One region of the Paenibacillus sp. MDMC362 genome, then DNA from elsewhere that is predicted to be linked to it. Evidence: riboswitches for the same ligand, from Rfam matches in the RefSeq annotation. Region 1 holds a riboswitch; the other holds the start of a gene.
The links. A riboswitch is a leader RNA that binds a small molecule or an ion and turns the genes downstream of it on or off. The one in region 1 is predicted to bind FMN.

Region 1 (16,090 bases):
GAAGTGGCCCTCTTGTTTAAGAAAGGGCCCTTCTGATTGATCATTCACTGCTATTCTATTGACAATTAATCGGTTCCCGCATAGGAATGCAGACCTGCGATAATCAAGTTGACGCCGACCAGCGTAAACATGACCACGATAAAGCCGATAACGGACAGCCAGGACGAGTGTTTCCCCTGCCAGCCGCGCGATAACCGTAGATGAAGGTATACGCTGTAAAACAACCATGTAATAAGCGCCCATACTTCCTTCGGATCCCATCCCCAGAACCGGCCCCAAGCAATTTCCGCCCAGATCATGGCGAATATGAGACCACCCAGCGTAAATACCGGGAACCCAATCGCAATGGCGCGATAGCTGATTTCATCCAGATCGTCCGGATCCAATCTATTCAGGGCAGGCTGAATGAATTTTGCGAGCGGCTTGCGCAGGATCAGGCGGAGCAATCCGTACAGGATCACCCCCGTGATCAGCGACCATATCACCGTATTCAGCTTACGCCCCGCATTCACGCCGTGCATCCAGGACGGAGCTTCCATGAGTGGAGATTTCATGCCCAAGAAGGACTGCATGCTCTCCGTCTCGCTTTTATAAGGTGCAACAAGCGGTGGCATGTTATATTCCACTTTTACTATTGTACTATTTTCTGTCTTCGGGTCAACCAAAGTCTGGTTGAATTCAGCCTGATATCCGCTTGCACGGAAGCTGTATACCGACAAAATAAATCCGATTAGTATCACGATGGCAAACATGCAAAGTTCAAGCCAGCGCTGTTCTCTGCGTGCGCCTTTGTCTGTTCCGCTAAAGTTAACGGTACGTAGCAGGTGCATCAAGCCGGCAATAAAACCGACCGCAAAAAATGCATCACCCAGCGCAGCCAAGGTTACGTGAATCCCCAGCCAATAAGACTGAAGCGATGGAATCAGAGGCTGCACCTCCTGCGGAAACACGGCTGCATATGCCATGATCAGAATCGCCAGCGGCAGGGCAAACAATCCGAGCAGCGATTTTTTGTAGATAAAATAAAGTACGAGGAAGGCAATCATGATTGCCATCGACAAGAAGGTCATAAACTCATACATGTTGCTGACAGGCACATGACCAGAGCCCGCCCATCTCGTAAAGAAGTACAGCAGATGTCCGATCAAACCGATCGATGCCGTAACAAATGCGATCTTTCCCCATTTAGCCAAATGGGCTTCCGGGTCCCGCTTGCGGAACCGTCGTCCCATTACGGCAAGTGCATACATGATAAATGCCGCACAGTACAAGGTAAAGGCAACGATAAACGCGTTGCCGCTAAAATCAATTAGATTCATGCTTAGTCCCCCTGTTATTCTCCAATGACTTTTCATCGACTTCGATATTCATCTGCTTGAGGATCGCGGAGACCTCCTTGCGAAGCCCAAACCAGTTCTTGTTCGTATGCGCGCCAAGTGTCAGCGTTCCGTTATCGATACGCAGCCAGATCCGGCGATGGGTGAAATAAAAGCCCATGACCAGGCCGACCATACCGATAAAACAACCAATCCAAATGAACGGCATGGCTTTATCCACACGAATATTCAGATAAGTCGTAGATTCCGAAAAGTCCACATCGTCCATGCTGAGAACATCCAGTTGTACGAGCGCTTCTCCACCCGCCAGCTGTGCATTGATTGCTTCCTGGTTAAAGCGTTCCTTATCGATCTGCTTCGGAAAGTAGAAATATTGAATGCCTTCCTTCGGCAGTTCAGGTCCCTTAATCAGAAATAAGAATGCAGGAGCATTCGGGTTAGGTGACAGATTTACCGGTTTGCCGTTATCGCCAAGTCCAAAATCGGTAAAGGATTGTGTAAGCGTTAACGTATATTCTCCCGCCTGATACTCTCTTTGAGGATCGTCGATCGACAATGTGATTTTGCCGTATTCCTTCCCGCTCTTACTGTCAACCAGCACCGGCGAAACCGAACGGAGAATCGGGGTCAGATCATAATCGAATTGATAAGCTTTTAACCCTTTGTAATTGAGTGGATGATTCACCTCGATGTTATGGCGCATCACTTCCACGAGGTCGGGCTCTTTATCGAAATCGTCACAATTGGCCTCGCACATATACAGAATCGCCTGCGTTTGGAACTCCTTCGGCAGTACTTTATTCTTGCCTTTAAATTCCTCAGGCATATCGTCCTCGGTGTAAAACTCCACCTTAAAGCCATCGTTCAATAAATAATAACTGGTGTTCTTGATGCGCACAGGCTCATCTTGAGGGAAGGCCATGTGCTCGTCCATATGCAGTCCAGGAAGATTTCGTCCAAGAACGGCAAGCAGGAAAATAATGAGGCCGATATGAAGAACATAGGGGCCCCAGCGGCTGAACCGCTGCTTCTCCGCCAGTAGGGTTCCGCCATCCGTTCGCACGCGGTAGCCCTTCTTCTTAATGATCGGTTTCACCCGTTCAACCCAGTCGGCACCGTCCTCTTCGACTTGTCCTTGGTATACCACCTTTTGGCGGGTAAGAAAGGACATATGCTTCGGAATCCGCTGTCTGCTGAGCGCTTTGTACAGTGGAAGGACCCGGTCCAGACTGCAAATGACAAGCGATGCGCCGATCATGACAAGCAGCAGCACGAACCACCATGACGTGTATGTATGGGACAGCCCGAGCAAGTAATAAATATGCCCCAACTGCCCGTACTCCTCTTTGTAATAGACCGAGGGGTCAATATTAAGGAATGTGCTTTCCTGCGGAAAGATGGTCCCTAACGAGGAGCCAATCAGGGTAAGCAATATCAGATATATTGCTACTTTTACCGAAGAAAAGAAATTCCATACCCGATCGATAATACCGGGATTTTCTTTTTGTGATCGACGAGCAACGCCGTCATACCGCATTTCCAGAATCGGCTGGGCCTCTGCTTCCTCGGTCAGCGGCTTGCCGCATGCCTCGCAGAGGACCGTCCCCGTTGGATTCTGGTGTCCGCAATCACACTTCGTATTCTGGATCAAAGGCTTGGAACCTTGACTCATTTCGCATTCACCAACTGTTCAATTTGTTTGTCAAGGGTGTTCAAATCCAGTTCGCCTATACGAATATGATCAATTTTGCCAGAGGCCGTAACAAAAAAGGTGGTCGGCATCGGCCCAACCCCGAAGCTGGCAACAGCATCCCGTTTAGGATCCATCAGTATGGGGAACTTCACGCCGGTTTGAGCAACAAAATTCTCAACGGTCATTTTGTTCTCGCCCACATTAATTCCGATGATCTCAACGCCTTGACTGCTCCATTTCTCCCACTGGGCTTGAAGAGCCGGCATTTCCCGCACGCATGGCGGACAGTAGGTGCCCCAGAAATTAATCACCCTGGCCTTGCCTTCGTATTCGCTCATGGTATGTACGCTGCCATCCATGCCTAGAAGTTCAAAGTCCGCTGCCTTTTGACCCACTTTGGGAACCTCATCAGAGCCGAATACAACGGTTGCAACGGCGTAAACTCCGACCAGGATTATGGCAAGCAGAATCACAATCTGTACGCTTTTCTTTGATTTGCCCATAAAGCAGCAGCTTCCTTTCTATGACATTCATCATATCGTTTACTACGGGTGTGAACATCCTATGAACAATTATAACGAAATTTGTCATAAACGCCGCTCGCCATTTTGAATATTATGTGTCGGGTTTAACGTTTTCTCTTCGGTTTCCCGCCCGGCTTAGCGGCTTTCGCCATCTGCAAAAGCTGGTTGATTTCATCCGCTGTCAAATGGCGGTACAAACCTCGTTTTAGATTTTGCAGCAGCAGATCCCCATAAGATATCCGCTTCAATCTCGTTACCGGATGGGAAATCGCTTCGAACATCCTTCTGACTTGACGGTTGCGGCCTTCATGGATGGTAATCGATATGACGGATTGTTTATTATCCGGATCCACATCCTTATATTCCACTTCGGCAGGAGACGTCATTCCGTCCTCCAGCATGATCCCTTGGCGAAGCTTGTCCAGCTCGGTGCCATGGGGCACCCCTTTCACGGTAGCCAAGTATGTTTTGGGCACATGATATTTAGGGTGGCTGAGCAGATTGGCAAACTCGCCGTCATTGGTCAGCAGCAGGAGTCCTTCCGTATCGTAGTCCAAACGTCCAATCGGATATACCCGCTCTTTGATGCCCTTGAGATAATCCGATACAATTTTTCGGCCTTCGGGATCCGAAGCGCTTGTAATAACTCCCTTCGGCTTATTCAGCATAATGTATACCTTTTTCTCATTCTTAATCGGTTTGCCTGAAACCGTAATGATATCCTGAGCTGGATCGGCCTTCGTGCCGAGTTCGGTAACGGTCTCTCCGTTTACCTGCACCTTGCCTTCAAGAATCAATTCCTCGCACTTGCGGCGGGAAGCGACTCCGGCCTGTGCCATAATTTTCTGTAATCTCTCCATGTTCGTTAGGTCACCTCATTCCTAATGATAACCATCGACAGGATAAATCACAAGCGCGTTCCATGGAAAATGTGCCCCAGGGCAGGAGTCGGAGTGAGGAAACAAGTATAACGGGGAAATATCATGGAGTCTGGATAGCTCCAAAATGATTTTGCTGGCGGTAAACAGCTGTGTTTTCTGGTGCAGCGACATGGACTCGTAGCCGATATTAAAATTGCCCTCCAGACAGATGTGAATCTGGCCCGGGTGAACCAGGACAGATGAAGAAGAAACCGAGCCGTCCGGATGGATTTTAAAATCCCAGTTCCGCGGTTCCCGCTCGCACACGGTATGATGAATAACAAAACCCTCGAATTCCATTTCATCACCCCTACTACAATTTGTAATTGCAGCAGTATATGACGCGAGGGAATCGAGGGTATAGGTACACGTCCTGTTACATAGAAAAAACGTTCCGTCCTCTTCCAGACGAATGATCACAATTAACCGAACACCAGCAGGCATACGGCGATTGCCGCAATAAAACCGATCACATCCGAAAACAGCCCCACCTTAAGCGCATACCGGCCATTGCGGATTCCGACGGCGCCAAAGTACACGGTCAGTACGTACAAGGTCGTATCCGTGCTTCCCTGTATGGTCGACGCGATTCGGCCAATCATGGAATCCGGACCGTATGCCCGAATCAGTTCCGTTGTGTAAGCGAGAGAGCCTGTACCCGTCAGCGGCCTGAGAATTCCCAAAGGCAAAATCTCGCTCGGCACGCCTAGCGATTGCAGAAAGGGGCCCGTCCAACCCACAAAAAACTCCAGCGCGCCGGAAGACCGGAACACGCTAATGGCGACCATCATGCCCACCAAGTGCGGGATGATCCCAATCGCCGTGGAGAAGCCGTCTTTGGCTCCGTCCACAAACGATTCATATACGGGCACTTTGCGCGTATAAGCATAAAGCGGGATGAATGCGATAATAATGGGAATAGACCAGGCGGAAACGAGATTAATCCATGACAGCAAGATTCATCACCCCTTCACATCCGGGTTCAGGCTTGTACCGATTCCCGGCGGCTTCTGGCGGCGTAGCGTCCTTCTTCGATACCATCGGTCAGCCATAATGGCGGCCGCCGTTGCAATCGCTGTGGCCAAAAGCGTGGTCCCAACGATTTCCGAAGGATTAGCGGACTCATAATTCAGCCTGATCGCGATCAGCGTTGTCGGTATGAGCGTAATGCTTGCCGTATTTAATGCCAGCAGGGTACACATCGCCGGAGACGCTGTTTCCTTATCCGGGTTTAACTTCTGAAGCTCCTGCATCGCCTTAATCCCCATCGGTGTCGCCGCATTTCCCAGACCGAACAAATTGGCGCTCATGTTGGACAATATATACCCCATAGCGGGATGATTCTTCGGTACATCCGGGAACAGGAAGCGGACAACCGGGCCCAGCAGCTTGGCAACCTTCTTCAGCAGGCCCGCGTCCTCTGCCAGGCGCATCATGCCTAGCCAGAATACCAATATGCTGATGAGACCGAAGGAGACGGTTACTCCCGTCTGGGCTCCGTCAAATGCGGCTTTTGTAACACTTTCGATGTTCCCGTTAACTGCCGCAAAGATAAAGCCGATCAGTATCATCCCCATCCAAATCAAATTGATCATCTCTTCGCCCCCGTTTGCTGCCTCGCTCGCGTGAGAATACACGATCTCTTTAGCGAAGGCTGGTTATGATTTGGCCCTGAACAGATGCCTTAGCACTTCTCCTGCAGACTGCCACAGCGACAACGACCCGATGGGTCCGGATGTGCTTTTGGACCTCTGCAGTACCTCAGGGACTTCAGGAAGCTTGCTTCCTTCCGCATAGACCGGAACTTTGCCGATGCTGACATTATCGAGCAGCAGTTCAATATGACCCCGCAGCCCGAAAGACAAGTCGGGTGTGCTCGCTTTATGGAGGACCAGCCTCTTGACCAGGCGCGCTTCCTCATCATGCGCGAACGCATACGTAAAGGAACTGCCCGTGACCAGTGCATAGCCCTGGATCTTCTGCCCTTTCTCCGTAACCTTTTTCAGAGGAAAATGGTTAAAACCGTAATCCAGCATCTTGGAATGATCATTCCAATCGTTGCCGTCATTCAGCGTAACCGCCGCAATCTGCTGACCGTTTCGGGTGGCGGAGCTTACCAGGCAGCGGAATGCTTTTTTGGTGTAACCGGTTTTGACGCCGTCCGCCCCCTCATAGAAGCGTAGCATCTTGTTTTTGTTATCCCATTTGTAGTCCCACGCTTCATTCGGATTCGGTGCTTTCTTGGTCGGCGTTTTGACAATCTCGCTAAAGACAGGGTTCTTGAGGGCATAAGCCGTCAGTTTGGCAACGTCATTAGCGGAAGAATAATGATCATCATGATCCAACCCATGAGGATTCATAAAATGCGAGTTCGTCAAACCGAGTCCGGCCGCCTTCTCGTTCATCAGCAGCACAAAGCCTTCTTCCGTCCCCCCGACATGCTCGGCAATGGCCGTTGCTGCATCGTTGCCTGATCGCAGCATTAAGCCGTACAGCAGATTCTCAAGCGTCATCTCCTCACCTAACTTCAGGAAGAGAGAAGAGCCCTCTTTGGCAAAAGCATTCTTGGAGACCTTAACGCGATCGTCCAGCTTGCCGTGTTCAATCGCCACAATGGCTGTCATGATTTTGGTCAGGCTTGCGATTCTTAAACGCTCGTCCCCGTTTTTACTGTAGAGCATCCTACCGGAAGTGACATCAATCAGTGCAGCTGCCTGGGCATGATTGGCAGGGCCATTCTCATGATCTGCATGCACGGGGACGGCCGTGCCCAGCAAGCAGCTTATGGCAATCAACATGGATAACAAAGACTTGCAGTTCGTCCATTTCATTTTCATCATTTTATCCTCCGGTGTTCAGAAATCTTGTACAAGTATATGTCGTCCGCGCTAAAGGTATGTCCATTTCATGGTTATTGAATGAGTTCAGCTTCGCTGAATGCTCAGATATCCACTTCTCCTTACAGCAAAAATCCCTTCCGTTATGAACGAAAGGGATTTGCTTGCTCCAATCAGTACGCAGGCGGAGGCGTGGTGCTGTTCGCGGCATTGCTTCCTGATTGAAACATCGACTGGATTTGATCGAGTAAATACGGGGTCGCATCAATAATCCGTTCAAACAGATGGGTTTGATTGTCCAGCGGCACGATGTGCACGCCTTCTTTACCCACGACCAGGAAGGCAATCGGTCGAATGGAGACGCCACCGCCGCTGCCGCCGCCAAAAGGAAGGGCACTATGATCGTTGTGCGTCCCGTTAGTGGTGGTAGTTGTGTGTGTTCCTCCCGCCTCAACGTTGTAGTCGCTACCGCCGGCCGCGAAACCAAACGCCACTTTACTGATTGGCAAGATAACGCTGCCGTCCGGCGTATTCACCGGATCGCCCACAATCGTATTAACGTCCACCATTCCCTTGATGTTTTCCATAGCCGTTTGCATCAAGCCTTGAATAGGGTGTTCTGCCATGATCTAATTCCTCCTTTCACCTTTAACACGCGAACTATAAGTACCAGTCCAGCATACATAGCTTTTCCGCAAGAGATTTTCGCTATGCAGTTAAGCTCTGTGGAAATTTGCGGCGGACCGTTAAAAAGCGGCACCACATCGATTATTGGCAGCTCTTCCATGACCAGGCGATACGACATCCATCCAAGTAACGTATGCTTGATGCCATGCAGCAGCCCAGTCGCTACCGCCGTATCGGCCGCATGCTCCAGGGCAATCCGGGTTGACCAGCGCACATCCATGACATGAACGGCCGACATCGTCTGTCTCAACCATTTTTTGAAACCTTTTGTTGAAAGCATGGCCCGCCCGTAGTCCTTATATCTGATCGTTCTGCTCGAAGCCTTCTCCTCTTTTGAATCGTGTGCAGTTCCCTGTTCTCCGTTTACACCAACGGTCTCCTTCTTAAACTCGATCCCACCGTTCGCCAGGTGAAAGGGGACTGCATACTTGCGCTTAATCAATCCGAAGATCATTTTGATTTCCGCCAACACTTTATATTCATCTTTTTTTAGAACCACATCCAGCTTAATCGTTACCTTGGAGCTCAGCACAACGATCAGCAATACGATGAGGAGAACGACCAGACCAGCCGCCAGAAAGATCCATATCCTCACGAAGTAACCCCCAGCACGAACTTAGTCAAATGTAATCCGCTTGGCTTAGTATGGCAAAAGCGCCTCCAAATGATGCGAAATGGTTCCAACTCCTTGAATTCAAATTTTCGCTTACCGCATAAAAAATCCCGGACGATGGAAATCACCATGCCCGGGATCAACTTTCTGCTATCACCTATACTATTGTATAATGGCTAGCTTTCCTCCACATCATCAAACGTAAGCTGACGACCGTCAAGCTTATCGAACAACAGCTGCGTTTCCTCTTCTAAATTATCGTTATCCTCGAATTGCGACGGCTCCGGCAAATCCTTGATGTTGGCAAGCCCGAAATATTCCAGGAAGGACTTGGTCGTTCCATACAGGATCGGTCTGCCGATCGCCTCGGCGCGACCGACCTCCTCGATCAATCCTTTGCTTACCAGCGTATGGATAGCCCGTTCGGACTTGACGCCGCGGATGTCTTCAATCTCTACACGCGTAATCGGTTGACGATAGGCCACGATGGAAAGTGTTTCGAGTGCGGCTTGCGACAAGGAGGAGCGGGAAGGCGAATACGCCAGGCGCTCAAAATACGGGGCGTGTTCAGCCAGCGTCGCGATTTTGTAACTCCCCGCAATCTGTACGATCTGAATCCCACGCTCATGGCGCTCCCATTCCTCCTTCATGTCCTCAAGCGCTTCGCCAACCAGGCCATCCGATTGCTCGGTGATCTCAGCAATTTGCCTAATCGACAAGCCCTCTTCTCCCGACAGGAACAGAAGCCCCTCAATAATCGATTTCAGCTTCGGATAATCCATCAATGCGTCCTTCCCCTCTCCACTCCATGACGATATCTTCAAACAACTTCTCTTGGTAGCACAAAATTTGCTTCATTTTCATCAGCTCCAAAATGGCCAGGAAGGTTACCACGATTTCATGCCGTACCATCTCTTCGTGAAGCAGCTTGGAGAACAGGATTCTGCCTCCAGGCCCAACCTCCTCCAAAGCATCCAAGACCTGACGAATCCGGTCCTTAACCGATATTTCATCCCGCTGAATGCGGGCATACGATGTACGTTTGACTGCTTTGCTTAACGCTTTTTGAAAAGCGGCGATCAAATCCGAAATATGTAATCCCTGCACCGGATTCTCTTCCACTTCCGGCATGTAAGGCGTCAGGTCTTCCGCTTCCTTGGAATAAATCAGACTGCGTTCCCATTCCTTCTCATGCAGGTGGCGTGCGATGCCTTTGTACTTACGGTATTCGATCAGCTTCGCAATGAGCTCTGCTCTGGGATCCATGTCATCCTCTTCATAAAAATCGAACTCGTCCATTTCGATAACCGGAGGCTTCGGAAGCAGTAGCTTGCTCTTTATAGACAGCAGCGTTGCAGCCATGACCAGAAATTCGCTCGTAATTTCCAGCTCCAGCTCCTGCATGTTGTGCAAATAGGCCATGTATTGTTCGGTAATCTCGCTGACGGGAATATCCTGGATGTCGATTTCCGCTTTATCAATCAAATGCAGCAGCAGATCGAGCGGTCCTTCAAACGTTTCCAGCTTGTATAATACGGTCACGGTGAATCCTCCCGCCAAAAAAATAAAATGCAGTGCTCCAAAAAAAGAGCACTACATTAAATAAGCACTATTTTAGGCTTTTCGTCAAGTTCGCCATTTCGATGGCTGCCATGGCCGAATCCCAGCCTTTATTGCCGGCCTTCGTTCCCGCGCGTTCCACGGCTTGTTCGATATTCTCCGTCGTTACGACACCGAAAATCGTTGGTACACCGGTCTTCAGGTTAATTGCGGATACCCCCTTGGCCACTTCGCTGCATACATAATCATAGTGCGTGGTGGACCCGCGAATGACGGTTCCCAAGGTGATGATGGCATCGTATTTGCCGCTCTCTGCCATTTTTTGGGCAATCAGCGGGATTTCAAACGCACCCGGCACCCATGCCACATCGACTTCGTTCTCCTGTGCGCCGTGACGCTTCAGTGCGTCCAGTGCGCCGCTCAGCAGCTTGCTGGTGATGAATTCGTTGAATCGACCTACGACGATACCGTACTTTAGACCCTCGGATACTAATTTACCTTCAAATATAGTTGCCATGATGAATGACTTCCTTTCGGTTTGGAGTTTATATAAGGTCTTAAGGTGATCATAGTCATTGCTTCGCATCAAGTCGCTGCCGGATCAAATCGTTCTTCCGATCGCTGTTAAATCCTGATTTCATGATCTATTTTTTCAAGGTGGAAATCAGGATTTAAAGGCGACCGCTACCGCTTCTCCAGAACTGATTTGCTCCTCTGCTTATTATGCTCAGGCAAATCCGTCTTCTCAAATAAGACCTTTTGTTATATGGTGATTAGTTGGCACTCTCGTTCTGCTCGATATCACTGAACTTCAGCATATGACCGAGCTTGGCTTGCTTGGTGTGCAGGTAGCCCGTGTTATCCTCGTTCTCCGGCATTTGGATCGGAACGCGCTCTACAACCTCAAGACCATAACCTTCAAGGCCTTTGATTTTGCGCGGATTGTTTGTCAGCAAGCGGATTTGTCTGATCCCCAGATCCTTCAGAATCTGGGCTCCGATGCCGTAATCGCGCAGATCTGCCGCAAAGCCTAGCTTCAGGTTGGCGTCCACGGTGTCGAGTCCCTCTTCCTGGAGCTTGTAGGCCTTCAATTTATTGATTAAGCCGATGCCCCGCCCCTCCTGGCGCATGTAGAGAAGAACGCCTCTGCCTGCTTCATCGATTTGGCGGAGTGCCGCCTCGAACTGGGGACCGCAATCACAGCGATGGGAGTGAAACACATCTCCTGTCAGGCACTCGGAATGCACGCGCACGAGAACAGGCTCATTCCCGTCGATCTCCCCTTTTACCAAGGCAACATGCTCTTTATTGTCCACGTCGTTGGTGTAGGCGACGGCCTGAAACACGCCGAAGTCGGTCGGCATCCGCACGGCTACCTCTCGCTGGACAAGCTTTTCTTTTTCATTGCGGTAATGAATCAGATCCTTGATGCTAATCAGCTTCAGATCATGCTTCTTAGCAATCTCCACAAGGTCCGGCAGCCGTGCCATTGTGCCGTCTTCCTTGATTACCTCGCAGATGACGCCGGCCGGATAGGAGCCGCTCAATCTGGCAAGATCGACAGCGGCCTCCGTATGTCCTGCCCGGCGCAGGACGCCTCCATCTTTTGCGATCAGCGGGAACATATGACCTGGTCTTCGGAAATCGGACGCAGATGCATTCGAATCCAGGATGCCTTTGACGGTGATGGACCGCTCATAGGCCGATATGCCTGTCGTAGTATCCTTATGATCAATGGAAACCGTAAAGGCCGTTCCATGAAAGTCCGTATTTTGGGTAACCATCGGTTTGAGGTCGAGCTCCTGGGCTCTGGCCTGCGTCATGGGCAAACATACGAGCCCACGGCCTTCGGTAATCATAAAATTAATGACCTCCGGGGTTGCCTTATCAGCTAATGCGATAAAATCACCCTCATTCTCACGGTCTTCATCATCGACGACAATGACGACCTTGCCTTCCTTCAAATCGGTTAACGCCTCTTCGATTGTATGAAATGAAAAGCGCTCATCCATCGCTACTCCTCCTTCTTCCTCATGGAGACTCTATGTGAATCACCCAGCTTAGGCAAATCCGTGTTCCGCAAGATAATCCCTGCTGATCCCCGGTTTTGCCCCACCTTTGCTGCCGGCCCCTTCTGAGCCGTAATGCAGCAGGTGATCTACATATTTCCCTAAAATGTCGCATTCGATATTAATCGTATCGCCTGCTTTTTTATAAGCCAGCACCGTCTCCGCCAGCGTATGGGGGATGATGGATACCGTAAAGGAGGAATCTGTCGTTTTGACAACGGTCAAGCTGATTCCATCCAGGGTAACGGAGCCTTTCGGAATGATATATTTGAATATGTCCCCATTCGCGGGCGCAATCTCGTATACCACGGCATTCTGATCTGCCAGCACGCTGCGAATGACGCCGACGCCATCCACATGCCCCTGAACGATATGGCCTCCAAATCTGCCTCCGGCCGCCATCGCCCGTTCCAGATTCACCTTTCCACCTGGCTGCAGTTCCTTAAGATTGGTATTTCTATAGGTTTCCGGCATCACGTCCACCGTAAATATACCTTTGTCAATGGTTGTAGCTGTCAAGCAAACGCCATTAACGGATACGCTGTCCCCCAGCTTTAAATCATCCATAATCCGGCTCGCGGAAATGCTCAGCAGCATGGCTTCGCCCTTCCGTCCGATCCGCCTCATCTCGCCGATCTCCTCAACCAATCCAGTAAACACAGGTTTCCCTCCTTTCTTTCTCCTTATTTCCAGACCGGAATCCCGGTGACGTAAATATTGTCGCCAAGTCTTTCGGTCTCAAGTCCTGTCAGCTGAATCGCTTGATTCATCTGCTCATACCCGCTGAACATGTAATTTCCCGGGGAATCGTATCCACCAATAATCTTAGGGGCGATGAACTGGATGAGCCGATCCACCAGCTTCTGTTCCAGCATTGAGCCATTCAGCGTGCCCCCACCTTCCAGTAAAATGGAGGCAATCCCCTTTTGCCCCAGCTTCACCAGTGCAGTCTTCAGATCCACACGAGGTCCTGGCCCGCAGGGGATAACCTGAACTCTTTGCTCTTCCAGCACGGACCGCTTCTTCTCATCCGCCTGCTCCGTCGTCAAGATCCACGTCGGCGCCAAACCGTCTGTCACGACATGGCTGTCGAGCGGGATTCGCAAGCTGGAATCCACAATGATCCTAACCGGATGCAAGCCTTCCACGCCAAGTCTTGTCGTCAGGCTTGGATTATCCGCGATTACGGTAGACACGCCTACCATGATGCCCTGGTGACGATGACGCAGCGTATGCACAAGCTCTCTTGATTCCTCATTGGATATCCACTTGCTATCACCGGTTTTTGAAGCGATCTTGCCGTCCAGCGTGCTGGCTGTCTTTAACGTTACGAAGGGCTGACCCGTCGTAATGAATTTAATGAAGGCTTCGTTCAAGCGAAGAGCACGTTCCTTAAGGACACCGATCTCAACCCGGATTCCCGCTGCGCGCAGCATTTGGATCCCATTGCCCGCAACGAGAGGATTGGGGTCCTCGCAAGCAACAACCACTCGCTGAACACCCTCGGCAATCAGCCTCTCGCTGCATGGCGGCGTCGCACCGTAGTGACTGCAGGGCTCCAGTGTTACGTACACCGTACTGCCAGCTGCCTTGGTGCCAGCCATATTCAGGGCATGAACTTCAGCGTGCGGTGTTCCGCGCTCCAGATGTGTTCCCACCCCTGCAAGTGCGCCATCCTTAACGACGACACACCCCACAACCGGATTAATCCCGGTTTGGCCCTGAGCACGTTCTGCCAGGTCCAGCGCAAGTGACATATAGAATTCATCGTTGACGATATCCAAGCTAAACATGCCCCTTTCTGAACGTTCACACAAAAAAGCCCTGCCAAAGATTCGGGGAATCCTTAACAGGGCTTGATGGAAGTTACTAATCGACACGCTGAATAACCGTTATGGTCGCAGGTTTTGCCTATAACAAACGATCCAAATCCGTTACCGGCGACATCATATCATCGCAAGCACAGGCTTGAATTGCATGTGAAAACCTGCACATAACGCATATCGCGTTGTGTGCACAGACACAAATAGCACATGTTGCTTATGTGTCTTTCACTCCTTCTCCCATCCAGACTATACTGTCGGTCCCGGATTTTCACCAGGTCCACCGCATACGGTGTGTAACAACACACGCATATCCGGGTCACGGACTAAGACGCAGCCACCTGCTTTCTAAAGCTCAATCGCTGCGTTCATCACCGCCGGTAGGGAATTTCACCCTGCCCCGAAGGATTAAACATATGATATTGTTTGATCTTATGAAGAATCTTATCACCACCTTTTGAAAAATGCAAGAAAAACAACTAACTTTTTTAAAGTCTATAACTTAATACCAATATGTAGAAGGAGAATTCTCCCCGAAGGGAGAACATTTAAATAAGTTAAGCACGGGATATGATGCAGAGGATAAACACAGGACTTGATACAGCTGAAAAGGAGCGCGATCACGATGAAAACATCGCTGGACATTGTCGTCCGTCCTACGGAAATCGACGTCAACGGACATGTAAATAACGCCAAATACCTGGAATATCTGGAGTGGGGGCGTGAGGAATGGTACGAAGCAGGGAATCTTCAATATGACCTATTGAAACGGCTCGGCGTCCAAACCGTTACCGTCAATATCAATATTAATTATCGCAAGGAGTGCGCCCAGGGCGAACGTCTGACGATCGTAACCGAACCGCATGCTGTAGGTCGTACGAGTTATGTCCTGATACAGACGATATACAACGAACAGGGAGAGCTGTGCGCGGATGCCGCCGTCACCAGTGTGGCGATGGATGTACATACTCGAAAAAGCCGGCCAGTACCGGAGGAGCTCCGCCAATTATTCCCTGATCCTGCGTAACCCCTCTCCGGAATATTAAAAACAGGCTCACCCTTTCGGGTGAGCCTGTCCTGAACAGAAATGTTTACGCTTCGTATACTTCCACTTTTTCCATTTTGTCGCGGCCTTTGAATGCATCCACGTACTCCATGCCCTCTACAACTTTACCGAACACCGTATGTTGTCCGTCCAAATGCGGCTGCGGCTCGTAGCATACATAGAACTGGCTTCCGCCGGTGTTGCGGCCGGCATGCGCCATAGCTAAGCTTCCACGCTCATGCTTGTTAGGATTGATCTCGCAGTTGATGGTATAGCCAGGACCGCCGGTTCCCGTTCCCTGTGGGCAGCCGCCTTGAGCAACGAACCCAGGGATTACACGGTGAAATACAAGACCGTTATAAAAACCGGAGTTCGCCAATTTCTCAAAATTAGCTACCGTATTCGGTGCATCATTCTCGAACAGATCAAGCACTACCTCTTTGCCGTTCTCTAATGTGATCTTCGCTTTTTTAGCCATATGTGTTATCTCCTTCCGTTATTAGAACGTTTTTTCGATTTTTTTACAATGCATTCTATAGTTTACTATGAATTGAGCTTCGAAGCAAAACGATCTTGTCCCCTGTTCGCACATCACATATCAAGACCAAGGCAAACCAAAGAGCCCTGACCGCAGCCGGAGGCATTGGTGGGCCCTCTTTGGTTTTAGAGCCGTAAAACAATCATCAGTTTAATTGGCCACGGTTTCTTTGGTTACACTTGCCGGTACCACATCATGGCTGATGATGTCCGCAAGCGACTCACGGCGTACGACCAGCTTGCTCTGTCCGTCCTTCACGAACACGACCGCAGGTTTGCGGATTCGGTTGTAATTGCTAGCCATGGAATAGTTGTATGCGCCTGTGCAGGATACGGCCAGCAAATCGCCTGTTGCTACCTTCGGAAGCTCCAAGTCCCAGATGAGCATGTCTCCACTCTCACAGCACTTGCCGGCAATGGATACCGTTTCTTCCGGCTTCTCATT
Region 2 (16,090 bases), on a different contig from region 1:
GGCCAAGGATATGCTGGCTCCTTACAAAGCGGAATTGGAAGAACTGATGAAGCAGGTTATCGGTACTGCAGGCGTCGTACTTGACGGCAAACGCGAGAATGTCCGCTCCAAGGAGACGAATCTCGGCAATCTGATTGCGGATGGCATGCTGGCTAAAGCCAAAGAGCTTAAGAAGGCTGATATTGCCCTTACCAATGGTGGAGGTATTCGCGCCGCGATCGATGAGGGCGAAATCACGATGGGCGGGCTGCGTACGGTGATGCCTTTCGGAAATACGCTGTTTGTTATGGACGTCACCGGACAGCAGCTGAAAGACGGATTGGAAAACGGAATAAGCGGTGCCAAACTGGCGGATCTGCCAGGAAAGTTCCCGCAAATCGCCGGGATGAAATTCAAATGGGATCCTAGCGCTCCGGCAGGCGATAAAGTGTTCGACGTACAGATCATGAAGGACGGAAGCTACAAACCTCTGGTATTGACCGAGACGTACCGGATGGCAACGAACAGCTTTGTAGCCAAGGGCGGGGATGGATATAAATCCTTTGCCGATGCGATTGCCGAAGGAAAATACAACGAGGATCTGGGTTACCCGGATTATGAAATCTTCATGGAATATGTGAACAAGCTGGGCGGGAAGGTCATGCCGAAAGTCGAGGGGAGAATCACGGAGCAGAAGAAACCGGCGAATCCGGGTGACGGCTCTTCTCCTGGATCAGGATCAGGCGGGTCGGGAGGCGGTTCTGTAACACCGCCGGTATCACAGCCTAATCCTCCTTCCGCTGGCGGAAACACATCATTGCCAAACGTAATGACAGGCAAGGATCTGAATATAAGTGATGCAGGCGGAGCAGTGGACCGCATTACGGTGAAGGAAGAAGCGTGGAAGAAGGCGGTTGCCGGATTGTCTGCGAACGGGCAGCAGGAACTCATTATTCGGGCTCCGGAGTTGAACCGTGCCGCCGAGTTGTCCCTTTCGGCAGCAGGTCTGAAGCTTGCCATGGAACGGAATTCGAATGTGACCCTGGTGCTGGAGACCGCACTTGGCGCCTTCCGTCTTCCAGTAACGGCTCTGCATTTGGATGAGGCTTTGAAGCCGGCACAAGGCTCCGGCAGCATCCAAGTGAAGGTATCCGTGGCTCCGGCAGCAAGCAAGGTAGCGGATGCTATGACAACCAAGGCAGCTTCCATGGGCGCGTCGATGGCTGCGAACGGAGCGCTTCAGTTTGCCGTAGCGGTTGGAGCACCAGGCGCAGAGCAAGAACAGAAGGATTTCGGGAAGCGCGTCATCAGCCGCATCCTGCCGCTGCCGGCAGGGACAGCTTCGAATTCGGTCACTGCTGTAATTTTTGACGCAGATGCGGGAAGCTTCCGATTTGTACCGGCTGCAGCGACGACATGGAATGGTAAACCGGCCATCGAAGTGAAGCATGCAGGAAACGGCATTTATGCACTGCTGCAGTATAAGAAAACCTTTGCCGATCTAAACGGCCACTGGGCGAAAGAGGAAATCGAATCCATGGCTTCCAAGCTGCTCGTGAACGGAGTTAACGCTAACTCGTACGCGCCGGGCAAGGTAATCACGCGAGCAGAGTTTACGGCTATGCTGGTCCGCGCGATGGGACTTAGTCCGGTCATCGAGAGCGGAGCATTCAAGGATGTTCAGGATGCCTCCGCGTATGCCGGCGAGATCGGGGCAGCGTTGCGTTACGGCTTGATCGAGGGCGGCACTGGCGGTGCCTTCTCGCCCAATGCCAGCATGACTCGTGCCGAAATGGCTGTGATGATCACCCGGGCCATGGAGGCGGTAAGTCCGACAGGTCTATCGGATCAGGGTGCGAATGCCATTATTGAATTCAAAGATCAGGCGTCCATCCCTGCCTGGGCCGCTGCCCATATTGCCAGCCTTACGGAGCAAGGCATCCTCCGGGGCGACAACCAGGGTCATTTCGGAGCGCTCGATTCGGTTACCCGTGCGCAAGCGGCACTTGTTCTGAAGCGTACTTTGGCAGCGTTGAAATTTATGAACTAAACGAAGCAGGAATCCATTAGAATTATAAGACCGGCCTTAAGGTTGCTGAAACCTTAGGGCCGGTTTTTTTATACCAAAGTAAATTGCGAGCGGTTAAAGAGAAGTACTCTGGTATCCGATAATATCCGTAAGTGTTAAAGGATGTGAGTTCATGCGCATTGCGTCTGCATATACATATTGGGGTCAGGTGAAACGATGGACGCCGAATCGGCCCAAGGCGGATGTGAACAGCTGCTCCAGAAGAGCAGGAAGGAAGAAGGGAATAAGGGAAAGCTGGTAACCGTAAGGAACTAGGCTATGCCTCAGTATATGGTTCAACCGGGTCGGTACCCGTTCCAGCTGAAGATATTCGATATCACATAAAATGAATAAATACCAAAAAAACATACTGGTAACAAATCGATACTTGCTGTATAATTTTCAGTAAGTCTTGGTTGAACGTGAGATTTTTCATTGTTTTCAACTCTAATTTCACTTATTTTGAAAATAGATGTATTTACATGAAAGAATTCATGTTATAATTTCAATATATCAACTAAGCTCATAGGAATTATCGGTTAATTGATTAGTGTGAATGCATTACTAAAATAAAACATGAATATGGATCTTCGGGGTAAGGTGAAATTCCTAACCGGCGGTGATGCTTCGTTCCGGCGTGAACGAACTCAGCCCGCGACTCGCTGCGTTCTGGTGTGTTTGATCGCAGCGACTGACTTGGTGCAATTCCAAGGCCGACGGTAAAGTCCGGATGGGAGAAGATCAAAGATGAGTTTGCCGTGGATGCGAAATTTTCCATTCGGGCGCAGGCTTATTTGATCAGCCCCCGTTTACGTCGACACATGTCGATGACGGGGGCTTTCTGCTAGTAAGACCTCCGTATTCAAGACAGGAGAGGGCAAGATGAGTAATATTAATACTGGAGTCAAGGTGAAACCCTATGGTTCCGACACACAGGCAAGTCGACGTTTTAAGGGAGGGTTCTGGCTCGTCGTTTTGGGAGCCGCCCTATGGGGCGTAGACCCGTTGTTCCGGGTCATTCTGCTGAAGAATTTGACTTCGGCTCAGATCGTTTTGCTTGAACATATCATTATTTCCTTGATTGCAATTCCTGTATTGTGGAAGAACCGGGAGGAACTAAAAGGCCTAGGCTGGAATCATGTCGGTGCTCTGCTGTTTATATCCTGGGGCGGCTCGGCATTGGCTACCGTATTGTTCACGATGGGGCTGTCGAGCGGCAATCTGAATGCCGTCCTGCTGCTTCAGAAGCTGCAGCCGCTGTTTGCCATCATTCTGGCCAGCCTGCTTCTGAAAGAGAAGCTTCCGCGCCATTTCGGCATACTGCTCATCTTCGCGTTGGCGGGCACGTATTTACTCACCTTCGGTTTAACCTTGCCGATTGGCCATTGGAATGAGTTTATTCAAGTTGGCAGTCTCTTGTCCTTAGGTGCAGCAGCGCTTTGGGGCGGTTCAACCGTCATGGGGCGCCTGATGGTAGGCAAACTGAAATACGAGACGGTAACCTCGCTGCGCTTCGTGCTTGCCCTGCCGCTCCTGACCGTCATTACATGGAGCGAGGGGGCAGCATGGAATATGCCGGCCTGGAATACCGGGGCCTTTGCCTTGGTATCGCTGAACCTGATCGGCCAGGCATTACTGCCGGGTCTCCTGAGCTTGCTGGTTTATTATAAAGGATTAACCACGACCAAAGCCTCCGTGGCAACACTTGCGGAATTGAGTTTCCCCATGGTGGGCGTGCTCATCAACTGGATCGTATTCCAGCAGATCGTGACTGGTCCTCAGCTTCTTGGATTCCTTCTGATCTGGCTCGTGCTGTTTATCATTTCGAGGCAGCAATCCGAAGCTTCTCCGCAATTACAATAAAATCATACGTGTGTAGAAAAAGCCGATCCGGGTGGGGTCGGCTTTTTTTGCCGTTACATCAAGCTATCCAGTAATTTTGCCTGGTGCAAGGATCATTTTTTTGAAAGATGTGTAGGGTTTCCGGAATTTACGGTGTCTTATATAGTAGCACCGGATTTATGGCTTGGTTCAACCAAAAGAGATGGTTATAAAGGGGGGAGGATCCATGGAGGATCGGACATTGTTGGACGGGCTTGCCCGAAAAGATCCGCAATGTTTTGAAACATTGGTTGACCGCTATTCACGTTACATAGCCGCGGTGGTCGCCAAGGTGGCTGGTGGACGGTTTAATTCCTACGATGTGGAGGAAATCACCGGGGACGTGCTGGTCAAGCTGTGGACAGACGGGCCCAAAATCATGCTGCGCGGAGATAGCCTCAAGCCTTATCTGGCCATAGCCGCGCGTAATCATACTTTGAATGTTTTGCGAAAAAGACAGCGGGTCATTGAATCCGAATTGGAAGATGATGCGGTTTCTTGTCCTTCTGCGGAGGCATTGGCTATTCTGCGGCAGGAGAAGGAAGCGATTAGCGGCATGGTCCAGGATATGGGGGAACCGGATCGCGAAATCTTCATCCGCAGGTACTTCTATTTGGAGAAAGTCCGAGATATTGCAAGCAGGCTGAATATGCAGGAGAAAGCCGTCACCGCCCGGATCCGCCGGGCAAAGGACAAACTGCGCATTCATTATGAAACCGAGAATCCGTAGGATTTCTATAAGGACCGTGTCTATAGGAGTGAAGCTTCGAATCGATAGCGAAAGGGGATGGATGCAAGTGAAGCGGCGAATTGTAGATATCATGGCCAATATCGACAATCAGGAGCTGGAGAATCTCCTCCTAACGGAGGAAGAGGAACGCGAGTTGACACAACAAATCAGTATGGAACGCATCAAGAATCGAGCGATGGACCTTATTCAAGAGGAGGAAACGATGATGTTTAAAAACAGGAAAGCGAAAAAATATAAAGCCAGTATCGTTATCGCTGCCGCGATGATTATGATACTTAGCACGACCGCTTTTGCGAGCCAATACATGGATAGCTTGAAGCAGTTCTTCGGTCAATCCGCGTCCATTGCGGAGGACGAACGGTCACCTATACAAGGGACGGATACCGCGTCCGGGGTAACCATGAATGTGGAAGAAGGGGTTTATGTCGGCAACAGCGGTTATTTGGTGGTCAGCTTTATGAAAGAGGATGGCACGCCATTCCCCGTGGGTGCATCGATACCCGGACTTGAGCTGAAAACGGAACATGATGTGAGTTATATGGTGGGACAGCAGCTTCTTGACGATAACAAAAAGCTTGTCGGCGTATTTGAGATCGATGCGATGGATGATCTCGACGGGCTTAAGGCACGGATCACAGCCGATCGAATCGCGTCAGCGGACAACACCCAAGCCGTTGAAGGCCCTTGGGATGTACAATTCACCATTGCTCCCGGGAAGCAGAGAGAGCAGAGTCTGAATATGGCGATTGATAAGGGTGAGGAGGCACTGTCTCTCAGCACGATTAGCGTCTCTTCCATCGGTGTAGCTATCGAAGGCAAGCGTACCGACGGTGAGCTGGATAAATTGCCGGAATATACGCCGGAGGTTAAGGTTATTGCCGCGGACGGATCAGAATTGATGCTTCATGTCAGCTCGACAAGTACCACAAAGAGCGGGTTTCAGTGGCTGTATAATCTGGACAGCAAGAATAACCTCGTTTTTCTGGGGGATGTGGACATCAAAAGCATCAGCATCGACGGCAACGTGACGGAGTTGAAGTAAATATAGATATAGGTGGCAGGAACCTCAAGGGGCAGAAGTGATGACTTCTGCCCCTTTACTTGATGAATACCTCAGCAGGGATGGAATCCGAAAGCGGCAAGCGCATTTAGGCTATGGCCTGATGCGTTTGCCGCTTTTTTGAGGCTTCGGACCGAAATATGATTCATGAGAAAAAAATGTATTGAAATTGGAGAAAACGTCCATTAAAATGAAACCAACTACCATACTAGTTATACTAGTATGGTGAAATGTGACTCTCAACATAGGTTGGAGAAGCGGCTGGATCACTTTGTCGGTCTAACGTCCAAGATACGGGAGTCTATTGGTTAAACCAGTATTGTAAGCGCTTAATATTGGAGGGGGGTCAATAGAAGGACGGATATTACCTGCCGTAACGCTGCAACCTGCTTATAGCCACAATAATTGAAAGCGATTTCTTCGCGAGTATTGAATGGAGCTGAATCATGAAACACGGCCATATTCCATGACGAAAGCGGTATGAGAAGAGGCCATACGGATTGGAGTGAATAACGTCGATGGAGCCAAAAGTTGCGCATCATTCCTTGCCAGCCGTGAAAGCGGCCAAGAAACGACCGAAACTTAAAATCCTCGCTGCCCTGGTCCGGAAGGATTGGCAGCTGTATTCCTTATTGATTTTACCGGTCATGTACCTGCTCATTTTTAAATACGGACCGATGATTGGCAACGTGATCGCTTTCAGGCGATTTATGCCCGGAGGAAGCATCTATGGGGAGAGATGGGTAGGACTGCATTATTTCAACATGTTTATCCATGACCCGGCGTTCTGGAACGTATTCAAGAACACCCTGCTGCTCGGTGCGTTATCCCTGCTCTTTACGTTTCCGGTGCCCATCATCTTTGCACTGCTGCTGAATGAGGTAAAGAGCAAGCGGTTCAAGAAATTCGTCCAGACGGCTTCTTATCTCCCGCACTTTCTGTCCATCGTCATCGTTGCCGGAATGATCCTGCAATTGACGTCGGTCAACGGCTCCGTTAACTCGCTCGTGGAGTTCTTTAACGGGGAACGAATCAATTTCATGCAGCGGGCCGAGTGGTTCCGGGCGATCTATATCTCGTCGGAAATCTGGCAGGGCATGGGCTGGGGGGCGATCCTGTATCTGGCCGCATTAACGACGATTGATGAATCGCTGTATGAGGCGGCGAGAATCGACGGGGCCAACCGCTGGAAGCAAACGCTGTTTGTCACGATTCCGGGCATCCTGCCAACGATTGTGACGCTGTTGATCCTGAACATGGGGGCATTCCTGGCGGTAGGGTTCGAGAAAATATTGCTGCTGTACAATCCGGTCATCTATGAGACGGCCGACGTGATATCGACGTACCTGTACCGGGTTGGTCTCGTATCGAACAACTTCAGTTATGCCACGGCTATTGGACTGTTCGAATCCGTAATCGGGCTTATTTTGGTATTCTCCGTGAATGCGATCTCGCGAAGACTGACGGATCGAAGCTTATGGTAAGGAGGGAGCGGTTATGAAGGAGTCAAGATCCTATAAGGTGTTCAAAGTGTGCAATGCCGTCATTCTGCTGTTCGTTGTCTTCATCACGCTGTATCCCTTCCTGAACGTGGTCGCTCAATCCTTCAGCAGCGAGTCCTACATCAACTCTGGAAGGGTCAACCTGATTCCGAGGGGCTTCAATCTCGATACTTACAAAACCGTCACCAAAGACGCCATGTTCTGGACGAACTACAAAAACACCGTCGTATACAGCGTGGTCGGCACTGCGATATCCATGTTCTTAACGACGATTTTTGCTTACGCCCTGTCCAAGAAACGACTGGTAGGACGCAAGTTCCTGACGATGTTTGCCGTGTTTACGATGTTCTTCAACGGGGGGCTGATTCCGAACTATGTGCTCATTAACAGCCTGGGCTTCAGCAACTCGATCTGGGCCATCGTAATCCCGGGAGCCATCAGCATCTATAACATGCTCATCATGAAATCCTTTTTTGAAAATATGCCGGAAGAGCTGGAGGAAGCCGCGGCCATTGACGGCTTGAACACGTATGGCATGCTGTTCCGAATCGTGCTTCCTTTAAGCAAAGCGGTCATCGCGACCATGGTTCTCTTCTATGCCGTCGGGCACTGGAACTCCTGGTTTCCGGCCTTTTTGTACCTGGATCAGAAGGAGCTCTTCCCGGTCACGATCTATTTGCGCAATATGATAGCGGGCGCAACGGGCGTGACTTCCGCCGGTGCCACCTCGGCCGATAATCTGACGCAGATATCCGCCAATATCAAATCGGTGACCATGGTGCTGACCATTTTGCCGATATTGACGATTTATCCGTTCGTGCAACGTTATTTCGTAACCGGCATCATGCTGGGCTCCGTAAAGCAATAGGACCACCGTAAGGACATTTTATTGATATCATGGGGGGAATGAGAAAGTGAAAAAGAGTCATCGATCGTTTGCCGGCAAAGCTTTATTGCTATCGTTAATCGTTGCGATCTTGGCGGCGTGTACCGACAAAACAGGCGGTAAAGAGGCCGACATCCAGGATAAGGGCGCCATGGAAACCTACGCCGTAGGCGATGCGTTCAAAGCGACGGAGCCGTTCGACCTGTCCATCCTCTATAGCGACCAGCCGGCGTATCCTTACAAGCAGGATTGGATGCTTTTTGCTAAAATAAAAGAAATGACGAACGTGACCTTGAAGCCGACGATCGTGCCGATGAGCGATTACAGCCAAAAGCGCAGTCTGCTGATCAGCTCCGGCGATGCGCCGCTGGTCATTCCCAAGACTTACCCCGGGGAGGAATCCGCGTTCGTGGCTTCCGGTGCGATTCTTCCGATCAGCGATTATATTGATCTAATGCCGAACTTCAAGGACAAGATCGAGAAATGGGACATGGAAAGCGAACTGGAAGGGCTTCGCCAGGAGGACAAAAAATATTATGTGCTCCCGGGCCTCCATGAAGCGGTGTGGCCGGACTATACGCTGATCGTGCGCACGGATATTTTCGAAAAGCATAACATCGCAATTCCGACCACCTGGGATGAGCTATATACGGCGATGAAGCAGTTGAAGCAGGAGTACCCGGACGTTACGCCGTTCTCCGATCGCTTCAAATTCAACAGTACGCTGAACATCGCGGCTACGGGCTTCGGCACCAAGGGCGGATGGGGCTACGGCAGCGGACTAACGTATAAGGAAGATACGGATGAATTTGTGTACACGGCGGCAACGGATGAATATAAGGACATGCTGACCTACTTCCACAAGCTGGTGGATGAAGGACTGCTGGACAAAGAGAGCTTTACCCAGGATGACGACCAGGCCGTGCAAAAGTTCGTGACCGGCAAATCCTTCATCATTAACGGCAACTCCCAGACCGTAGTGCAGCATCGCAACGATATGGACAAAACGCTGGGCGAAGGCAAGTATGCGATCAGCAAAATCACGGTTCCCGGCGGCCCGGCTGGCCAGCTGATGTCCGGCAGCCGACTCGAGAACGGGGTGATGATCTCTTCCAAAGTGAAAGAGAGCGAGCATTTTAAAGCCATCCTGCAGTTTATCGACTGGCTCTACTATAGCGACGAGGGACAGGAATTTACGAAGTGGGGCGTCGAAGGCGTAACGTATACCAAGGAAGGCGGCGTACGCAAGCTGATGGACGACATTAACTACAACGGATTGAATCCGAAGGGCACGAAGGATCTGCGGATTGAGCACGGTTTCTCGGGCGGCGTGTTTGCGTACGGCGGCACGACCGAGCTGCTTCAATCCATGTTCAGCGAGGAAGAGCAGCAGTTCCAGAAGAGCATGAGCGAAACAAAAACCGTCGTGAAGCCGGAGCCGCCGATTCCGTACTCGGTCGAAGAACGCGAGCGAGTGACGCTTTTGAGCACCCCGCTGAAGGACTACACGGATCAGAACACGCTGAAGTTCATTCTGGGCGACCGCGATCTTGCCGAGTACGACAAGTTCGTGAAGGAGCTGGATAGCCAGGGCGTGGGACAATACTTAGAGATTGCGAATAAGACTTATAAAAAATATAACGAGCAACAATAACTAACGGATCGACAGGCTGCCGTTTCTTTATGGAAAGGCAGCCTGTTTGGAGGTTCGGACGGTTATGATGATCCACCCTGCAATGTTGACGACAAGGAGGTTGTTCTTAATTGAGTGTGACCGTTCAAGACGTAATCAACCGATTAACCGAACCAGCGGGACGCCTTGAATCCACGGTGGACAGGGTTGTAGCCGGAAGCTCGGATGCCATGGTTCACGGCATCGCCGTCACGTTCGCCGCCTCGTTTTCGGTTTTGCAGAGAGCCGTACAGGCGGGAGCAAACCTTGTGATCACCCATGAGGGGATCTTTTACAGCCACCATGAGGATGGAGTGGATGGAATGCAGGCGAGTTCTGTCCATCAGGATAAAATAGATCTGATCCAATCCGGCAATCTGACGATTTACCGGTTTCATGATGCGCCTCACAGGTATGTCCCCGATATGATTACACAGGGATTGGTTCAGGCACTGGACTGGGAACCCTATATCGATAGGTACCTACCTACAGCTGCCCTAGTCGCACTGCCCGAAGGACTGACAGTTCAGGAGATTGCAGAAGATATAAAAAGAAAGCTGAATCTTCCGTATCTTCGTTATGTCGGGAATCGAGGCGGAATATGCTCCAGAATCGGCATAACCGTCGGCTACCGTGGCGGCGGCGCGCATGCCGTTCCCCTCTGCGTGAATGAGCGGCTGGATCTGCTTATCGCCGGCGAAGGCCCGGAATGGGAGACACCCGAATATATCGGCGATGCAGCGGCGCAAGGCCGGAACCCGTCCATGATTCTGCTTGGTCATGCCGCCAGCGAGGAGCCCGGTATGGCCTGCGCGGCCAAACTGCTCCGCGAGCTTTTTCCGCAGATCCCCGTACATTATATACCGCCCGTGCCCTTGATTCAGGTAATATAGAGGGAGAAATAACTTCAACGGTATCGGAAGAGCCATCCGAATAAGAAGCGATGCGATCAGCCGAATCTTATAGCGTAAGCAAAAAGAACACTTGAGCATAAGAGAAAGAGGTAACGACATATGTCAACAGAGCAAAAGATTAAAGGCTCTACCAGGGAGTATTCATATCAACTGCTGAAAGACCGGATATTCCATCTGGAGCTGGAGCCGGGTACGAAAATCTCGGAAAAGGAAATTGCGGATGAATTGAACGTCAGCCGAACGCCGGTCCGGGAAGCGTTCATGAAACTTGCCGAGGAGGAACTGCTCGACATTATTCCGCAAAGCGGGACAATCGTATCCCGTATTAATCTCAGGCATGTTGAGGAAGGCCGGTTTATTAGGGAGAAGATCGAGAAGGAAATCGTGGCGCTCGCCTGCGAATTTTTCCCCGAAGAGTTCCGATTCCGTCTGGAAACCAATATTGCGCTTCAGGACATATGCGCCGGAAACCATAATTTCTATAAGCTGTTTGAGCTGGACGAGGAGTTTCATCAAATTCTGTTTGAGGGTACGGGCAAAGAACGGACCTGGAAGATGCTGCAGCAACTGAACATTCATTTCAACCGCTTGCGACTGCTTCGCCTGTCGAAGGACTCTAACTGGGAGAATATCATCTCGCAGCATAAGGAAATGTATCAGCTGATCGTTAATAAACAAGCGGAGCAGGCCATGAACGTAATGGAGCGCCATCTGCGTCTTGTCGTTGTGGAGCAGGATATTTTACGCGAGAATTACCCGCATTATTTTATTTAACTAGCTTTATTTATAAAAACAATGACCCGCAGGAGAGTCACTTGGGATCAAGCGACCAGCCTTGCGGGCCATTTTTTTCATTAGATCGATCTACGGATAACACCGTCAAGAATTTGAGCCACATGAGATGGTCCTTGCTCGAGATCCTGTTGATCCAGGGTAACCCAGGAGTGCTGCTCATCCATATCAAGGGATCGCTGGAGCCAGCCTGATACCCCTCTGCCTCTGCGGTCGACTTCGACCAGGACGGAAATTCCGTCTTGCTCCGGATACAGAATCAATTCAAGCTCCTGAATATGGCCGGCATAAGAGGAGCCAGGATAAAATTCAATTTCTTGCACAAAAGGAACGCCCTGGCCTAATCTCGGGTGATATTCGCATGTGGCCATTTTGAAGCTGAAGCCAAGCCCTTCCACGGCGTCAAAGACAACGGATGCGCCTTCGTTCGGTTCAACGTCGATAAAATCACGGTCCTTCGGATCGATGGCATTATCGATATCAAGGCCGGTATGGATCCATACCGGCTGCCGCGAAATGGTGAGCGGCGTTTCCAGCGGCAGGGCAAAAGAGAATGGTATTTCCTGTTGATCGCCAGGCTTCAACGTGAGGCTGCTGGAGACATTGATTTTGGCAAGGGTATAGGATTCTATGTACTTCTTGTCGTCGCTTTCCCTGGTATATTCCGTCATCACTTTCAAGTAAATACGGTCGACCGTCTGCTCTACGTTTCCTCCTTTAATGTGAATGACGCCGCGGACTTCTTCACCTGGATAATAGGAGGATTTTTCGAGATGCGTATCGATCTTGGCTGCTCCAATTCCTACACTGGCTAGCATTTTGTTAAAAAACGACATAAAAGATACCTCCATAAGAGAATGTATGATAATGGAATTATACGCTAGAAGATCGCCTCTGGTTTCCGTATTGCAAAAATATTTTTTTGCGGTTTTGCGCAGTGAAGATATTGACGCCCAGGAAGCTGGAGAATAGCCATGAAATCAGGGGGGAAAATACAGCCCGTTAGCATTCGCAGGTTCGGCATGGTATATTGGACACGATACCATTAAGGATGGAGCATTCAAGGCATGAGCGAACAACGACGTTCCGGACAAGGAACCAAAAACAACAAATCGACGGCATACGGAAAGAAGCCGGGTGATAAGGCGGCAGCGAACCAAACAGGGGCCAAGCCGGCTTTTAAGCGTGAACATAGGAAGAACAAGGATTCGTTATCGGCTTCATCGTATTCGAAGACGAAACCGTTCGATAAATATAAGCAAGGGGTACGCGGGCCACGGCCTTCATCCGGACGTGAGCACGCGGATGAGCTGCAAGCAGGCGACATCATTGTCGTTACGATCAAACGGCTTGGCATTAACGGCGAAGGGGTCGGTTATTACCGCCGCAAGGCGGTGTTTATTGACGGAGCAATCACGAACGAAGTTGTCAAAGCCGAGGTGAAAGAGGTCCAGCCTAAATTTATCAAGGCACAGCTGGTAGAAGTGGAGAAGCGATCGCCTTACCGGATAGAACCTCCTTGTCCGGTATTCGGCATCTGCGGCGGCTGCCAAATTCAGCATATCTCCTATGAGGGACAGCTGCAGGCTAAGACGGATATTGTCCGTGAGGCGTTCAGCCGGTATGCAGGACGGGACGATGTGAAGTTTAAGCCGATCCTCGGCATGGAGCACCCATGGAATTACCGGAACAAAGCGCAGTTGCAGCTGAAACGGAAGGGCCACGAAGTGATCGCAGGGCTCTATGAAGCGGACAGCCATACGATTGTGGACATTAGCGGCTGCCCGATTCAGCATCCGAAGGTGAATGAAGCGGTGGAGAAGGTCAAATCCGTCCTCGAAGAGTTGCGGATTCCGCTGCACAAGGAGAATGGAAACAAGGACGGCGTTCGGACGATTGTGGTTCGTCACGGCTTCCAATCCGGGGAGCTTCAGGTGACGCTGGTCACGGCCGGAAGCAAACTGCCAAGGCAGGATGATCTCGTTCGCATGCTGCGCCTTACCATTCCGGAGGTGAGCGGGATTTCACTCAATATTAACCCCAAGAAAACCTCACTCATCTTCGGAGACCGGACAATTTCGCTGTGGGGAGCCGAGAGCATGCAGGAATCGCTGAGTGACCTGCAATTCTCGCTGTCGCCCAGAGCGTTCTTTCAGCTGAATCCGCAGCAGACGGTCAAGCTGTATGAGTCCGTCCGGGGGGCAGCCGGATTGACGGGGAGGGAAACCGTCATCGACGCCTACTGCGGAACGGGCACGATCGGCCTGTGGCTTGCGCCTTATGCCCAGGAGGTTCGCGGGATCGAGACGATCCCCGAAGCCGTCGAGGATGCCAAGGCCAATGCGCAGCGAAACGGACGGGCTAATGCGAGCTTTCACGTCGGTCAGGCAGAGGAACTGCTGCCGCGCTGGGTCAAGGAGGGTTTGAAGCCGGACGTCATCATTGCCGACCCGCCGCGTACCGGCCTGGACTCGCGCTTCCTGGAGACGGTGCTCCGCACCAAGCCGAAGCGGTTTGTGTACGTATCCTGCAATCCCTCGACCTTGGCGAAAGATTGCAAGGTGCTGCTTGACGGCGGTTATGAGCTCGATTGGGTGCAGCCGGTCGACATGTTCCCGCAGACAAGCCATGTGGAGGCGGTAACGCTGTTGATCAGGAAAGACAATTAAAGCGGAGATATTGCAAAGAGGGGCGAAAGAGCCCCTCTTTTTTCATTGTTATAGCAGGACACTTGAGACATCAGATTACAAGATTATGGAACAAGACCGTTTGTAGTGAATATTGACCAATTCCAGTCCGCTTCGGTCGACAACACTCATTTTCTATGATATGGTAGCAAGTAATTAGGCATTTCGTTCCCTTGGGACGAGGTGCCTTCTCGCATATTTATAGCCGTTTTACATTAAATGTCTATCTGGAGGTGATGCAATGGTGCTCCTGATTTCCCCGCTACGGGGGGAGAAATCCGTAGTTCATTATGGACGATCGATGGAGAGTGCACCCAAATAACGATAATCTGAGGAGTGTTGTTGAGATGAGAGTGAATTTACGAGCAGAAATGCGCGCCGCGATGAACAAAACTGGACTTAAGCAGCTTCGTCTTTCGGGACGAATTCCGGCGGTTGTATTTGGCACAGGGGAAAACAATATGATGATTCAACTGTCCGCCAAAGAATTCGGCAAATGGGCAAGGAACGGCAAGGGAGGAATCCTTGAGCTCCGTTTTGACGATCGGGAGCCGCTTCCGGTTTTGCTGGAGTCCGTTCAGCGTGATCCAATTACTCGTGAATACATTCATGTCGACTTTTTGCGCATCAATATAAATGAAGTTGTTCGGACGAGAGTAAATCTCGATTACTTCGGCGCCGCCAAGGGAGCCAAACTTGGAGGCGTCGTCCAAATTCAAAGCACGTTCATCGAGATTGAGTCTTTCCCTGACCGTATTCCTGCCATCATTCCAGTTGATATCAGCGAACTGGATATCGGGAATTCCTTACACGTCGGGGATCTTAAACTACCCGACGGGGTCGTGCTGATCTCTTCGGCAAACGAACTGCTCGTGTCGGTGGTGACACCGAAAGTCCAGTCGGAGCAACCGGAGGCTATGTAATTTCTGCTGCCGGCGATTACTTCCCGATACTCCATCGGGAAGCGATCGCCGGTTTTTTGCGTAAAATTTGAACAGAATCCGGAACTTTCCATCAAGTGAGACTAGGCTTGTCCGTCATTATTATTGTACACTCAAGTCATGTGAACTGCGGCCTGCCCTTATTCGGCAGCTGCATACTAAGCCAATGAAGGAAGTGTCGAACCATGAATGCAGAATCCGTTATGTCAGAGCTTGAAGCACTCGGCAAGGAACGGCTCAAGAAAATGTATCTGTCCAACGGGGCGCGTGAACCGCTCTTTGGCGTGGCGACGGGAGCCATGAAGCCGATGGCCAAGAAAATTAAAATCAATCAGCCTCTGGCTGAGCAGCTTTATGCCACCGGAAACTATGACGCCATGTACTTTGCCGGCATCATTGCAGACCCTAAAGCGATGACGGCAGCGGATTATAATCGCTGGATGGATGCGGCCTATTTTTATATGCTGTCCGATTATGTGGTTGCCGTAACGTTGGCAGAGGCAGATATTGCGCAAGACGTGGCCGATCAATGGATCGCTAGCGGCGAAGAGCTCAGAATGTCGGCGGGGTGGAGCTGTTACTGCTGGCTGCTCGGCAGCAGACCGGATCGTGAGTTCCCGGAGAGTAAAATTTCGGCCATGCTCGAACTGGTGGAAAAGACCATTCACGAGTCTCCGGACCGAACGAAATCCGCAATGAATAATTTCGTGTACACCGCAGCCATATCCTATTTGCCGCTTCATGATAAGGCGGTTGAGACCGCAAAGGCCGTAGGACCGGTAGAAATGAAGCGGGACAATAAGAGCAAGTTCCTGAACGCTTCCGAAAGCATCAGGAAAGAAGTCGAGAGAGGGAAACTAGGTTTTAAACGCAAGTATGTGAGATGTTAAACCATGTTTTTAATCGGCAGATTTGATGGAAAACCTTAAGAAGGCGGTGTTTTGCCGCCTTCTTTTA

Region 2: another riboswitch for FMN. It lies ahead of DP091_RS12310 (DMT family transporter); the one in region 1 lies ahead of ribD (bifunctional diaminohydroxyphosphoribosylaminopyrimidine deaminase/5-amino-6-(5-phosphoribosylamino)uracil reductase RibD).

Annotation. Positions count from the first base shown of each region.
Region 1 covers NZ_QLYT01000008.1:105,049-121,138, forward strand. The annotation lists gene ccsB (c-type cytochrome biogenesis protein CcsB) at 66-1,319, opposite strand; gene resB (cytochrome c biogenesis protein ResB) at 1,306-3,009, opposite strand; gene DP091_RS02725 (redoxin domain-containing protein) at 3,006-3,533, opposite strand; gene DP091_RS02730 (pseudouridine synthase) at 3,659-4,414, opposite strand; gene DP091_RS02735 (N-acetylmuramoyl-L-alanine amidase) at 4,436-4,774, opposite strand; gene DP091_RS02740 (spore maturation protein) at 4,897-5,430, opposite strand; gene DP091_RS02745 (nucleoside recognition domain-containing protein) at 5,437-6,069, opposite strand; gene DP091_RS02750 (D-alanyl-D-alanine carboxypeptidase family protein) at 6,133-7,314, opposite strand; gene ytfJ (GerW family sporulation protein) at 7,485-7,937, opposite strand; gene DP091_RS02760 (DUF2953 domain-containing protein) at 7,910-8,593, opposite strand; gene scpB (SMC-Scp complex subunit ScpB) at 8,788-9,393, opposite strand; gene DP091_RS02770 (segregation and condensation protein A) at 9,362-10,153, opposite strand; gene ribH (6,7-dimethyl-8-ribityllumazine synthase) at 10,221-10,688, opposite strand; gene DP091_RS02780 (bifunctional 3,4-dihydroxy-2-butanone-4-phosphate synthase/GTP cyclohydrolase II) at 10,945-12,183, opposite strand; gene ribE (riboflavin synthase) at 12,232-12,900, opposite strand; gene ribD (bifunctional diaminohydroxyphosphoribosylaminopyrimidine deaminase/5-amino-6-(5-phosphoribosylamino)uracil reductase RibD) at 12,924-14,024, opposite strand; FMN riboswitch at 14,292-14,475, opposite strand; gene DP091_RS02795 (acyl-CoA thioesterase) at 14,689-15,090, shown strand; gene DP091_RS02800 (peptidylprolyl isomerase) at 15,155-15,586, opposite strand; gene lysA (diaminopimelate decarboxylase) at 15,797-16,090, opposite strand, start outside.
Region 2 covers NZ_QLYT01000023.1:39,369-55,458, reverse strand. The annotation lists gene DP091_RS12315 (choice-of-anchor I family protein) at 1-2,029, shown strand, start outside; FMN riboswitch at 2,630-2,793, shown strand; gene DP091_RS12310 (DMT family transporter) at 2,930-3,910, shown strand; gene DP091_RS12305 (RNA polymerase sigma factor) at 4,116-4,658, shown strand; gene DP091_RS12300 (DUF4179 domain-containing protein) at 4,720-5,721, shown strand; gene DP091_RS12295 (ABC transporter permease) at 6,258-7,223, shown strand; gene DP091_RS12290 (carbohydrate ABC transporter permease) at 7,237-8,109, shown strand; gene DP091_RS12285 (ABC transporter substrate-binding protein) at 8,156-9,781, shown strand; gene DP091_RS12280 (Nif3-like dinuclear metal center hexameric protein) at 9,892-10,692, shown strand; gene DP091_RS12275 (GntR family transcriptional regulator) at 10,813-11,487, shown strand; gene DP091_RS12270 (sporulation protein) at 11,568-12,341, opposite strand; gene rlmD (23S rRNA (uracil(1939)-C(5))-methyltransferase RlmD) at 12,573-14,174, shown strand; gene DP091_RS12260 (50S ribosomal protein L25) at 14,540-15,115, shown strand; gene DP091_RS12255 (DNA alkylation repair protein) at 15,319-16,023, shown strand; gene DP091_RS12250 (GNAT family N-acetyltransferase) at 16,088-16,090, opposite strand, start outside.